3 regions of the Micromonospora yongxingensis genome follow, and region 2 is predicted to be linked to each of the others. Evidence: riboswitches for the same ligand, from Rfam matches in the RefSeq annotation. Region 2 holds a riboswitch; each other region holds the start of a gene.
What was found. A riboswitch is a leader RNA that binds a small molecule or an ion and turns the genes downstream of it on or off. The one in region 2 is predicted to bind cyclic di-AMP.
Positions count from the first base shown of each region.

Region 1: linked by a shared signal. The riboswitch ahead of ACTWLT_RS28865 (C39 family peptidase) and the one ahead of ACTWLT_RS22015 (coiled-coil domain-containing protein) in region 2 are both predicted to bind cyclic di-AMP.
Region 3: linked by a shared signal. The riboswitch ahead of ACTWLT_RS27900 (transglycosylase family protein) and the one ahead of ACTWLT_RS22015 (coiled-coil domain-containing protein) in region 2 are both predicted to bind cyclic di-AMP.

Region 1 covers NZ_JBQXEO010000034.1:27,995-32,470, forward strand. The annotation lists gene ACTWLT_RS28850 (acyltransferase family protein) at 1-190, shown strand, start outside; gene ACTWLT_RS28855 (hypothetical protein) at 274-684, shown strand; gene ACTWLT_RS28860 (hypothetical protein) at 811-1,578, shown strand; cyclic di-AMP (ydaO/yuaA leader) riboswitch at 1,866-2,006, shown strand; gene ACTWLT_RS28865 (C39 family peptidase) at 2,240-3,094, shown strand; gene ACTWLT_RS28870 (hypothetical protein) at 3,165-4,208, opposite strand; gene ACTWLT_RS28875 (alpha/beta fold hydrolase) at 4,357-4,476, shown strand, end outside.
Region 2 covers NZ_JBQXEO010000019.1:67,969-72,444, forward strand. The annotation lists gene ACTWLT_RS22010 (carbonic anhydrase) at 1-562, shown strand, start outside; gene ACTWLT_RS22015 (coiled-coil domain-containing protein) at 618-1,637, opposite strand; cyclic di-AMP (ydaO/yuaA leader) riboswitch at 1,641-1,772, opposite strand; gene ACTWLT_RS22020 (YibE/F family protein) at 1,939-3,315, opposite strand; gene ACTWLT_RS22025 (copper-translocating P-type ATPase) at 3,627-4,476, shown strand, end outside.
Region 3 covers NZ_JBQXEO010000031.1:54,898-59,373, reverse strand. The annotation lists gene htpG (molecular chaperone HtpG) at 1-848, shown strand, start outside; gene ACTWLT_RS27905 (ThuA domain-containing protein) at 922-1,578, shown strand; cyclic di-AMP (ydaO/yuaA leader) riboswitch at 1,744-1,915, shown strand; gene ACTWLT_RS27900 (transglycosylase family protein) at 1,916-2,596, shown strand; gene ACTWLT_RS27895 (hypothetical protein) at 2,627-2,986, opposite strand; gene dinB (DNA polymerase IV) at 3,087-4,280, opposite strand; gene ACTWLT_RS27885 (GNAT family N-acetyltransferase) at 4,302-4,476, opposite strand, start outside.

The sequences.
Region 1 (4,476 bases), on a different contig from region 2:
GCGGCTCGCGCCGCGCCGCCCGGCCCGCCCGGCGGTCGTTCCGCGACAGCGGACCGGCGGCGCCCAAGCCGGCCGCACCGAACCCGGCGGCACCGCGCAGGCTCGTGGTGCAGAGGCCGAGGCCACCGGATCGCACGACGTCGAAGTGGACCGACCCGGCGAGCGACCGACCTACGCCGAGTCGCGCTGACACCGTCCATCCTGGTCGGCGCGGCGTGCGCCGACACGCCCGGCACCCATGCACCCGGGCGGCCACGACGGTAGCGTGGGTACGTGCTTCCGGTCGCGCTCACCTGTCCGCTGTGGTGGGTGGCGCGCTGGGCGACACGTGTGCTGACCAGCCTCGCCGTCGTCGCCGCCCTCGCGCTCGGCGCGGGCACGGCCCCCGCCACCGCCTCCGGGTCGACGGCGCCGGCCTCCGGGCCGACGGCGTTCACCCCCGGGCTGCTCGCGCCGATGTCCCGACCCGCCCCGGCCGACGGTGCCGCACACACGACGCCGTTCGGCGCCGAGGGAGCCGTCGAGCAGGCCGGCCCGACGTGGTCGACCGACGGGCAGGCAACGCCCCTCGCCGAACAGGCCGCCGCCGTCGACGCGGCGCCGGTGCGCGCGGCCGGCGCCGGCCGGCTGCCCCGCTCTGCCGGCCCGGCCAGCCGGGCGCCCCGGGCCCCACCCGCACGCTGAGCCACCGGGACGCGTCCCGCCGCCGCACCTGTCGACTCATCCGCTCCGCACCCCGCCGACCCGTGGCCCGCCGCCGGTGGCCCGTGCGGATCCTCATCGCATCACTCTCTCCGCGAGGTGCCGACCATGGAGACCGTCGTCTTCCACCATTTCCTGACCGAGGTGCCGCAGGCCGCCGCCATCTGGTCAGCCCTGTTCCTGCTCGCTCTCACCGTGCTCGCCGTGCTCGTCGCCCGCCCGGAGCGGGACCAGCCGGCGGTGGACCCGGCGCCGGCGCCAAGCGCCCGGGAGGTGGCCGAGGCCGAGGCCGCCGACCTGCGCCGGTACGCCGAGGAGGTCGCCGTCGCCGCTGCCGGGGCTGCGCAGACCGCCCGCCGGCGGCGCACCGACTGGCTGACCGCTCAGGAAGAGGTGGAGCAGGCCTGGGCCAGGTACGACGAGGCGGACACCGCCGCCCGCCGGTTCGACGGGGCCGGCGCGCTGCCCACCCCGCGTACGCCGCGCACCCCCGCCGAGTACGCCGCCCGGGAGCGCTATCTGCATCGTGCGGCGATGGAGGCGCACTGGCGCGGTGACCTGTCCATGCGGCAGCTCGGTGACGTCTTCGCGCACCGCAACGGCTGGGATCCCCGCCGGCACCCCGTCGAGCAGGAGGCGCTGCTGAGCCGGGCGGTCCGGGACGCGCGGCTGGCCGACTACCGGGCCGCGGCCGGGCGGGAACGGTCGGCGTGGCGGGACGCGGAACTGGCCGCGGCCTCGGCCCGGGCGCTCGCCGAGGAGGCGTACGCGGCGGCGGCCCGGCTGCGCCCGAACACGCTACCGGCACGTCGCACGATGACCGCGGCGCTGCGTCCGGCGGCCGTGACGCGGTGGCGTCCGGCCCGGGTCGGCTGAGTCGTCGATTAGGGACGTGAGCCCGGTCACACCCGCTCGGAACCGGGCGCACGGCGCGATCGGCGCGATTGTTCCCGCGAATCCGGCGCCGTTGTCACCGGCCTGTCCGGTTCCCGCCCGCAGGCGCCTCCGTAACCGGTTGTCCCATCGAGTCGCGTCAGTGGCAATACGCGCAGAAATTGCTGCGCCATTTCAGGTTTACGCAGGTGAACCTGGCTTGGCAGGGTGGGAACACGACCAGTAGTGTCGTCCCGTCCGGTGCGGTAACCGTTCGCAAGAGGCGACGCCGCGCCGACCCGCTTAATCGTGATCAACGAACCGGGGACCCACCAGCAAGTCCGGGGTGAATCCGCGAGCCACGGCCGCGGTAGGGCGATCTTCCCGCCCGAATCCGTCAGCTAACCCGGTAGGCGGTGTCGGAAGGAGTTCCATCCTCGTGCAGCAACTCTCCACCCCTCGGTTGTTCCCCCGCCTCCACGGCGCCGCGGTGCCCCCGCCCATCCGTCTTGTGACGGTGAGCTGACCCCCCGGGTCACCGCCTCTTCCGCCCGGCCACGCCGGGCCATCCCCTGAGCGGTTCATCATCCGCGGACCACGGTCCGCGCGTTGGCGCCTGCCCGGATACCGGTCCGGCCCCGGTGTGCCGCTCTCCCCCTGATCCGTGGAGGACCCCGTGAAGCACACCCTGCAGCGTCAGCTCCGCCGCCTCACCAGCGAGCGCCCGTACCAGATCGTCGCCGCCTCCGCCGCGGCCCTCGCGATCGCCACCACCGGTGGCGCCCTGCTCGCCGGCACCGACGACGCCCCGGCCACCCAGCACACCGCGACCACGGTCGCCGAGATGCGCAGCGACACCGCTGCCTCCCGTGGCGACGCGCGCGACGCGTCCCCCTCGGCCAGTTCCGCGCCGACCACCACCGCTCCCGTGCCGGCCACCAGCGCCGCGTCGCCCGCCGCCAAGGCCAGCGGCAACCCGGACCTGACCCGTAAGCCGCAGCCGCCGAAGCCGCCCGCGACCAAGGTGCTCGACTACGACTACCAGGCGCAGAACACGTACTACAACTGTGGCCCGGCGGCCACCCGCAACGCCCTCAGCGCCACCGGCATCGACCGCACGCAGGACGAGCTGGGCGCCGAGCTGGGCACCACCGAGATGGGCACCAACTCCGCCCTGGACACCACCCGGGTGCTCAACGCCGAGGTGAAGGGCTCCCCGTACCGGACCCGCATGTTCGCCGGCACGCCCAGCCCGGCGCAGATGGACCAGCTCCAGGCCGACGTGGTCGCGGCCATCAGCGCCGGTCGCGGCGTGGTGGCCAACGTCGTCGGCGACGCCACCGACACCAACGGCGGCTGGCACTCCTACGGCGGTGGCCACTACATCGCCGTCGTGGGTTACAAGGACAACGGCCGGACCGTGCGGATCGCCGACTCGGCGAACGCCGCCGACCCGGCGTACTGGATCACCACGATCGACCTGGCGAACTGGATCGCCACTCGGGGTTACTCCGCCTGACCCGGGCGCAGCCGCCGCGGGCGCCGTCCCCCACGAGGGGCCGGCGCCCGCGGCGTCCGCGTCGGTGCGATCAGTAGCTGACGAAGCCGTACAGCGCGAGGTGGTTGGACTTCGTCCCGCTGACCGTGTGGTCGACTACGGACGGCTGCACGCTGCCCTTCACGAAGAGATAATCGATCTTGCTGGAGCCGCTGGTGGCCTTCGACCCGTAGCCGGTCATGCCGTACCCGCTCAGCGTGCCCGACGCGATGCCCGTGCGGTTCGCGTCGATGCCCACGATGCGGATCGTGGAGGCGTTCAGCAGGCTGGTCGCGTCCGCACCGAGGTGGATGCCGCTGTTGGCGATGCCCCGGTCGCCGTCGCCGGCGCACGCGTTCTGCCGGTTCTCCTGGGGTAGGTGCATCGTCGCGGCGAACACGCTGGTGCCGGTGGCCCTGATGGTGAACCGGGCCGCGATGGCGCTGGTCCGCTTCCACTTGTAGTAGTCGGTGCTGTCCGGGTCGCTGTTCGGCGGCTTGTAGAGCGTGCACCCGGCGCCGTTGTCGTAGGCCGTGCCGGGCTTGAGCCAGCCCGCGCTCCAGTACTTCGAGATGTCACCGGCGGCGAGGCCGAGCGTCCTGGTGTTCCAGATGATCCCGTTGGTCTGCTTCTTCTTGAGGTCACCGAGCGCCTGCGAGCTGCACCTGTGCGTGCTGCCCCACGGCTCCGGGTCACTCCAGGCGACGATCGCACCGTACGTGCCCGCCGGGTAGCCGAACTTGGCCGACAGTTGATCGGCGTACGCCTCGGCCTGGCCGGTGCCGCGTACCTGTTGCACGATGAGAATGTCGGGCGCCACCACACCGGTGGTGCCGGTGCGGCCGGCGTCGTCGACCAGGATCGAGGTCAGGTGGTCCGGCCCGGAGATCCGGCTGCACGTCCCGTCGGAGTTGTTGACCACCAGGTTCTCGATGTTGTTGTTGTAGACCCGCAGGACCCGGTCGGCGGCCACCGCCGTGTCGGCGCCTCGGGCAGGGCTGGCTGGTGCGGTGCCGAGAGCGGGGGTGCCGGGCACGGTGGCGAGCGCGACGGCCACCAGGGCCGCCGCCAGTGCTGATCGATGCTTCGTACGCACGGTCGGCTCTCCTCTCGCGATGGGCCCGACGGTGGCCGAGCCCGTCCAGGCGCCGGACTCTACAGTGGATCTTCCCGGCACGGTGTCCCCGCGCGCGTCGCCGGCGACAGCTCTCGTACCAGCGGTCGAACCGTGCGAGACTGCGGCCGTGGTGGATGAACCAGAGGGCCGGGCAGGTCGCGGACCGATCCTGTTGCTTCTGCACGGGATGGGGGCGACCGGCGACGTCTGGCTGCCCTGGGCGCCGCTGCTGGAGCAGCACTGGCCG
Region 2 (4,476 bases):
CGGGCACCGCGCTGCGGTCGCCGACGGACAGCACCCGTTCGCGGTGATCGTAGGCTGCTCCGACTCCCGGTTGGCCGCCGAGATCATCTTCGACCGGGGTCTGGGCGACCTCTTCGTGGTCCGCACGGCCGGGCACACGGCCGGCCCCGAGGTCCTGGGCAGCGTGGAGTACGCCGTGACCGTGCTCGGCACCCCGCTGGTGGTGGTGCTCGGCCACGACTCGTGCGGTGCGGTCCAGGCGGCCCGGGAAGCGGTCACCACCGGCACGTCGCCCCAGGGGCACCTGGGTGCCGTGGTCGACGCCGTGCTGCCCAGTCTTCGCCGCGCCGCCGCCGACGGGATCGACGACATCGACGGCATCGTCGACGTCCACATCGCACAGACCGTCGAGACGCTGCTGGCCCAGTCGCCCGTGCTGGCGGACGAGGTGGTGCGGGGCCGGTGCGCGGTCGTGGGGATGTCGTACCGGCTCGCCGCCGGAGCGGTGCGCCCGGTGACCGCGGTGCCGGCCGGCACCACGCCGCTCGACGTGCCGACCGCACCCGGTCCGGCCGCCGCCTGACGCGACGAGGGCCGCCCCGCGACGCGGGACGGCCCTTCGACGTTCTGCACGCGGGTCAGAGCATCGACATGTGTACGTGGTCGGTGTGGTTCGACGGCCCGCTGTACGACTTCCAGCCGGTCGCCGGGAACCAGATCTGCCGGTTCCAGATCACGTAGTAGATGCCGAGTCGGTCGGCGTTGCGGATGAGGAACGCGGCCACGTTGTTGCCGTACGTCCGGGTGTCCTCGTTGTGCCAGGGGCTGAAGCCGCTCTTCTGCAACGACCAGTCGCAGGCGCGACCCTTCGGGTGCTCCCACGGCCCGCCGGAGCGGTAGCAGCCGACGAACCGGTTGAAGCCGGCCCGCTTGACCTCCTTGTACGCGTGCAGCGTGCGCGGCGTGACGCAGCCGGAGGTGGTGGGGTCGTTCTCGCTGCACGACTCGGACTTCCAGTCACCGTCGGCGGTCCGGCCCGGGCCGAGCCGGGCGACCGGCGAGGTCGCCGACACCAGCCCGCCGGTGAAACCCTTCCCACCGACCAGGGCGAGCGCCTTGTCGGCGTCGCGCTTCTCCTTCGCCATGAGGGCCGTCTGCTTCTGCTGCTCGCGGACCTCCGCGTCGAGGGCCAGCTTGGCCTGCTCGGCGCGCGACTTCACCGCGTTGACCTCGGAGAGCTTCTTCTCGTTGACCATGTTCATCTCGTCGAGCACCGCCGCGCGCTGGACGAACGAGTCCGGGGCGTCGCTCTCCAGCAACATCGCGATGGCGCCGATCCGGCCGGTCCGGTACGACTGGGAGGCGATCTGCCCGACCTGGGGGGCCAGCGCCTCCAGCTCGGCATTGGCCTTGTCGACCTCCAGCGCCAGCTCCAGCTGCCGCTTCTTGGACTTGTCCAGTTTGGACTTGGCGGCTGAGTAGTCGCGGTTGGCCTTCTCGATGACGTCGTTGAGCAGCTTGGGCTCGCCGTCCTCCTCGTGCCCGGACGGGGTGGGCGTCGTCGGGGCGGCGTGGGCCGGGAGGGGGCCGGCGAGCACGGTCAGTGCGGCGATCACGGCCACCACGGGCGTCAACCAGCGGCGTAGGGGTGCCGTCACAGTATTCCCTTCCGTCGACCGCCGACCGGGTTAGCTGACGGGTTCGGGGCGGAAGTGGCCCCTACCGCTGACGCGGATTCACCCCACATACCTGGGTCCCCGGCTCGCCGGCTGGCGATTGGGCGGTGGCACCGCAGGCGCTGCGTCGCGCCTTCGGCGGTGACCGGCAGCGAGGTTACCCGAGAGGCGACCGGCTGAGCTACGTCCTGATGCCGACTAAAAGCGTCATTTCGCCATGGCGTTGAGTGACCAGTGACGCGGTTCTCAGGGCGGATGCCCCACCTCGTCACGCTGAGGAGTGTCACCATGCCGTATCCGTGCTCCTGTCGGGCTCGGGCCACCGGTCGGTGGCGGTGGATGGGGGTGTGGCCCCCGCCGGATCCGGTCCGGTCGGGTCCTGTCGACCCGTGCGGGGGGAGCTGAGTGCCGCCAGTGCCTCCGCGCGATCGGGCCTGGGTCGTCCGGCGGGCGGGTCGGCGACCGGGGTGTTACCGGCCGCGCCGGCCGCGGTCACCACGGCGGCCAGGCCGGTGGTCAGCGGTACGGCGGCGATCAGGCCGAGCGTGGCGACCGCGCTGCGGACGATCTCCTGTGCGAGGAACTCGCTGGTGAGGATCTGTTCGATCGGCCGCGTGTCGGCGGTCAGCAGGAGCAGCAGCGGCAGCGAGGCGCCCGCGTACGCCAGCACGATGGTGTTGACGGTGGAGGCGATGTGCGCCCGGCCCACCCGGGTGGCCGCCCGGTAGAGCTGCAACCGGGTCAGCCCCGGGTTGGCGTTCGCCAGCTCGGTGACGGTGGCCGCCTGGGTGACCGTCACGTCGTCGAGCACCCCGAGCGAGCCGATGATGATCCCGGCGAGCAGCAGGCCGTGCAGATCGACGTTGGCCTGGAACATCGACAGGGTGGTGGCGTCCTCGCTGCCGAAGCCGGTGAGGTGGGTGGCGGCGGTGGCGATGGTGGCGAGCACGCCGGTCAGCACCAGGCTGCCCAGGGTGCCGAGCACCGCGACCGAGGTCTGCGCGGTGACCCCGTGCGTCAGGTAGAGCACCACGAACATGATCAGGGCGGCACCGACCACCGCCACCAGCAGGGGTGATCGGCCGGCGCCGATCCCCGGCAGCACGAAGGTGAGCAGGATGGCGAAGCTGGCGGCCAGCCCGCCCAGCGCGGCCAGGCCCCGCCACCTGCCGAACGCGACGATCGCGGCGGCGAACACCACCGCCAGCCAGATCAGTGACGTGCCGCGCTGGTGCTCGGCGATGTTCCAACTGCTGGCGGTCGGATCGGTGGGATCGGTCAGCTCGACCAGGACGATCTCGTCGCCGACCTCGACGCGCGGTGCGCCCGGTCCGTCCGGCACCGGGGTCTGGACCTGCTGGCCGGCGGCCGGCCCGTCGGCCACCCGGATATCGACCGTGCCGCACGGCCCGTCCCCGACATCCGGGGTGCCCTCCGGGCCCGGTGCCGCCGGCGGGCACGGCTCGGTCACCACGCGGGTGACGGTGCCGTGGTAGCGCGGCACGTCGGTGCCGGCGGAGGTCTGCGGTGACCCGTCGCGTGGCCAGAGCACCACCGCGGCGAGCACGGTGGCGACGAAGAGCGGTACCACCGTCGCGATGAGGATCCGTCGCACCCGGGGCGGGGCGGACGGAGCCGAACGGCTGTGGTCGGAACCCAATGTGTGACTCCCAACGATCCGGTGCGGGGTACGTGCCGGCGGGCCGGTCGGTTCACCGTCGCCGCGGGAACGCGGCGACGGACACGACGGATCGCTGGAGCGCGACGGCCTGATCACCGACGGTGAGTGCCGGGCTCGGCCGGTTGGCGGCGACGCCATGTCTCGGCGACACCGATGCCCGACTGCGCGGCGAGGTCCGGAGGGCCATCGTGGGAGATGCTAACCAGCCCGACCCGTGGACGCAGGTCGTGGCGGAGTGTCGCGCGGTCGAACCGCCCGCGCGGCGGTGACCGGACCGGCATGTTGGAGTCATGTCCGCTCCGTCACCGCCCGACCCCGACCGCCACGGCGGCCACCGGCAGCACACCGACTCCGCCGGCCCGAAGGCGGACGCGGAGCACGACGGGCACGCCGGGCACGACAAGCACGCCGGGCACGACCCGGCGATGTTCCGCCGTCGGTTCTGGGTCTGCCTGGTGCTCACCGTGCCGGTGGTGCTGACGAGCCACCTGGTGCTGGACCGGATCGGCCTCCGGCTGGACGCTCCGGGGCGCTCCTGGGTCGGGCCGGTACTCGGATCGGTGGTGTTCTGGTGGGGCGGTTGGCCGTTCCTGGTCGGTGCTGTCCGCGAGGTGCGGGACCGCGCGCCGGGGATGATGCTGCTGGTCGCGATGGCGATATCCGTCGCCTACGCCGCGTCGCTGGCCACCAGCCTGGGTGCCTTCGACCTGGACTTCTGGTGGGAGCTGGCCGCGCTGGTCACCATCATGCTGCTCGGGCACTGGCAGGAGATGAAGGCCATCGGGCAGGCCCGCGGTGCGCTTGCGGCGCTCGCCGCGCTGCTGCCGGACGAGGCGGAGCGGGTGACGGCGGAGGGGCGGGTCGAGGCCGTACCGGTGACCGGACTGAGGGTCGGCGATGTGGTGCTGGTCCGGCCGGGGGGCCGGGTGCCGGCCGACGGTCGGATCGTCGACGGCAGCGCCGAGCTGGACGAGTCGATGATCACTGGGGAGTCGCGTCCGGTCGCCCGATCGGCCGGGGACCGGGTGGTGGCCGGCACCGTGGTCACCGACTCGGCGGTCCGGGTCCGCGTCGAGGCGCTCGGTGAGCAGACCGCGCTCGCCGGCATCCAGCGGATGGTCGCGCAGGCGCAGCGCTCCG
Region 3 (4,476 bases), on a different contig from region 2:
GCCGTCGCCTGGTCAAGAAGATCCTCGCCACGGTCAAGGACCTCAAGGCCAACCACCCCGAGCGCTACCGCACCTTCTGGAACGAGTTCGGCGCGGTGGTCAAGGAGGGGCTGATCGACGACACCGACAACCGCGACACCCTGCTGGAGATCCTGTCGGTGGCCTCCACCCACGACCCGGCCGAGCCGACCGACCTGGCCGGTTACGTCGCACGGATGAAGGACGGCCAGACCGACATCTGGTACGCCACCGGCGACTCCCGCGCCACCATCGAGAACTCCCCGCACCTCGAGGCGTTCCGGGCCAAGGGCCACGAGGTGCTGCTGCTCACCGACCAGGTCGACGAGGTGTGGGTCGAGCGGGTCGGCCAGTACGACGGCCGCCCGCTGCGCTCGATCGCCAAGGGCGAGGTCGACCTGGACAGCGACGAGGAGAAGCAGCAGGCCGAGGCCGAGCGTGAGCAGCAGCGGCAGGAGTTCGCCGCTCTGCTCGACTGGCTGGGCACCACGCTGGCCGACAGCGTCCGCGAGGTCCGCCTCTCGTCGCGGCTGACCACCTCACCGGCCTGCGTGGTCGGCGACGCGCACGATCTCACCCCGACCCTGGAGAAGATGTACCGGGCGATGGGGCACGAGATTCCCACCACGAAGCGGATCCTGGAGATCAACGCGGGTCACCCCCTGGTCGCGGGGCTGCGCAAGGCCCACGAGCAGGGCACCGACCCGGCGGCGCTGACCGAGACCGCCGAGCTGCTGTACGGCCTGGCGGTGCTCGCCGAGGGCGGCGAGCTGACCGACCCCGCCCGGTTCACCCGGGTGCTCGCCGACCGGCTGGCCCGCACCCTGTAACCGATCGACCCCACCGGCCGGCGGGTGCCCGATCAGCGGGGCCCCGCCGGCCGGTCCGGCACCGGGAGAGGTCATGCCTGACGACACCGTGATCTTCAGCGGGGAGGGTCCGCACGCCGACCCCTGGCACCGGCTGGCCGAGACAAGTGCCGCGATCGGCGACCTGATCGGCGGCCCGGTGACGACCGTGACATCCGTCGACCGGCTTACCACCGCCCTGGACGGTGCCCGCCTGCTGGTGGTCAACGCCAGCGCCGACCGGTCGACCCCGATCCGCGAGGACGAGGACTTCGCCCGCGTCCTCGACGGCTTCCTGGGCCGCGGTGGCAGCCTGCTCGCCACCCACAGCGCCACGCTGGCCTTCCCCGGTCTGCCGCGCTGGCGGTCGACGATCGGCGCCGCGTGGGAGCACGGCCGGACCTTCCACCCTCCGATCGGCCCGAGCCGCATCCGGCGTACCCGCGTCGAGCATCCGATCACCATCGGCCTCGGTGACATCGAGGTCCACGACGAGCGCTACACCGACCTGGCGCTGGTCGAGAGCGCCGACATCGTGCCCCTCTACGTGCACGACGAGGGCGGCGCCACGCACCCGCTCGTCTGGGCACGCACCGCCGGGACCAGCCGGATCGTCTACAGCGCCCTCGGTCACGACGTGCGGTCGTACGAGTCGTCGGGGCATGTCGAGCTGCTCGGCCGGATCGCGGCCTGGCTGCGCCACGAGACCTGACCACCCCCTGATCGGAAGCGGTCCACGATGGTCGGTGCACAGTCTCCGACGGCCCGCAACCGCTGCGCGGGACTCCCCGCGTGAGCCGGTGAAGAAGTTCACAGGGGGTGGGCGACCGTCACCGACCGTGCCTAACGTCGGTCGGGTCCGCCACAGCGGACACCGCGACCGGTAACGCCAAATCCTGCCCCCGGTCGTCGGAACCCAGTCACCCGGGCAGGAGCGGGGGACCCAACGTTCCTCGGTGCACGTCACCTCGGGGTGAAGCCGCCACCGCGCGGCCGGGCTCCTCGGCCCGAACCCGACAGCTCACCTCGCCGGCGTGGAGGAAGCTCACATGACGTCTGACTACACCCCCCGTCATCGACGGGTCACCACCCGCCGCGTCGCCGTCGGCACCCTGGCCGTCGGCGCGGTCACCGGCGCCGTCGCCCTCTTCGGCCCGGCCGCACCGGCCCAGGCCGGGGTCAACTGGGACGCGATCGCCCAGTGCGAGTCCAGCGGCAACTGGCACATCAACACCGGCAACGGCTACTACGGCGGGCTGCAGTTCTCGCAGAGCACCTGGGCCGGCTACGGCGGCAAGAAGTACGCGGCCCGCGCCGACCTGGCCAGCCGCGGCGAGCAGATCGCCATCGCCGAGAAGGTGCTCGACGGGCAGGGCATCGGCGCCTGGCCCACCTGCGGCAAGAAGGGCGGCTCGTCGGGCGGCGGCTCCGCCAGCAAGTCGTCGACGAAGTCCACCGCGAAGTCCTCGAAGCCGACCTCGAAGTCCGGCTCGACGGCCAAGCCGAAGGAGCGGTCGTCGCGCGGCGAGCAGCCGGCGACCCGCAACCACCAGCGCACCGCGCCGGTGACGGGCGGCGAGACGTACCTGGTCAAGCCGGGCGACACCCTCTCGGAGATCGCCGAGACCAACCGGGTGTCCGGCGGCTGGCAGGCCCTGTACGAGGCCAACCGGCAGCTGATCGGCGCCGACCCGGGTCTGATCTTCCCGGGTCAGCGGCTCTCTCTCTGACGCCCGCCGGCGTGTGTCGAGCAGGTGGCGTCAGGCCGCCGCGACGGCCGCCTGCGAACGCGCCGACTCCGAACCAGACCAGGCCCGCCGCGCGGCGGGAACATCCTCCGCCGGCCGCTGGGCGCGGGGCGTTTCCCCCTCGCCCTGCTCGGATGTGACTGTGGACGATGTGTCGGCCGCGCCACGGGCCAGCCGGAGCGACTGTTCCGCACTGCCACGCGCAGCGCACGGCCACGTCTGGCCGGCGCAGAGCAGATTGCGGCAGGCGCCGTCCTCGTCCGGCTCGTGCGCGCTCAGCACGTCCATGGCGAGCTGCCAGAGCAGCGGGTCGGTCACGTCGGCGGGGCGCTGCGCACGCCGGCTCGGACGGTTGCTGGTGTCGTCGGACATGGTGGTCCCCCCTGTCAGGCTGATCCCCACAACGTCACCACTCCCGCCGCCCTCAAACCCCACAACCGCTGTGACGTGCACCGCTGCGCCTGGTGCCTCCTCAGTCCGGCAGCAGCGGCATCTCGACGCCCGGCTCCCTGCCCAGCAGCACCGCCCGGGTCAGCGCCGCCGATCCGAACCGGTCACGGACCGCGTCCACCGCGGCATCCAGCTCGGCGCCGGGGTCGCGGTGGAACGGCAGCTCCGGCTGGACCGGGTTGTCGTCCAGGTTGCCCACCGAGACGCCGACCAGCGTGATGCCCCGACGATCGATCTCGGGCAGGGCCGCCCGCAGCAGCGCCCGCGCGGCGGCGAGCAGCGGGCCGGTGTCCGCGGTCGCCTTGCCCACGGTGTGCGATCGGGTCGCCCGCGTGTAGTCGCCGAAGCGCAGCCGCAACACCACCGTGCGCCCGGAGCGCCCGGCGGCCCGCATCCGTCGGGTGACCCGGTCGACCAGGCCGGCCAGGATGGCGTCCAGCTCCGCGGGCGCGTGCGGGATACGGCTCAGCGCGTGCTGGGCGCCCATCGAGCCGCGCCGACGGCCGACCTGGACCGCCCGGGGGTCCCGGTTGTGCGCCAGCGCGTGCAGGTGCCGGCCCGCGCCGGCGCCGAGCAGTGACACCAGCGCCGCCTCACCGAGCCGGGCCACCTCGCCGACGGTACGGATCCGGCGTTCCCGCAGCTTCGCGGCGGTGACCGGGCCGACGCCCCAGAGCCGTTCCACCGGCAGTGGATGCAGGAACGCCAGCTCGGCGTCGGGCGCGACGACCAGCAGCCCGTCGGGCTTCGCCACCCCGCTGGCCACCTTCGCCAGGAACTTCGTCCGGGCCACACCCACGGTGATGGGCAGGTGGATGCGGTCGCGGACCTCCCGGCGCAGCCGCTCGGCGATGTCGGCGGGCGGCCCGGCCAGCCGCCGCAGGCCGCCCACGTCCAGGAACGCCTCGTCGATGGAGAGCCCCTCGACCAGCGGGGTGGTCTGCCGGAAGATCTCGAACACCGCCCGGCTGGCCGCCGTGTACGCCGACATGCGGGGCGGCACCACGATCGCGTCGGGGCAGAGCCGGCGCGCCTGCTGGCCGCCCATCGCGCTGCGCACGCCCCGCGCCTTCGCCTCGTAGCTGGCGGCGAGCACCACGCCCCCGCCGACGATCACCGGCCGCCCCCGCAGGCGCGGGTCGTCGCGCTGCTCGACCGACGCGTAGAACGCGTCCAGGTCGGCGTGCAGGATGCTGGGCCCGGGTGACACGTACATATGTTCGCATGGCGCGGACGATCAGCACAGTGAGCTGGGCGAACGTGGCTGGTGCCCGGCTGGCGACGCGTAGTGGCGCAGCGACACGGGGCTGCCGTCGGGGGCCGTCCACGGTGCCGTGCTGGTGCCCGTGCGCCGCCACCCGGTGCGCTCGTAGAGGGCGACGGCCGCGGCGTCGCCGTCGGCCACGTCGAGC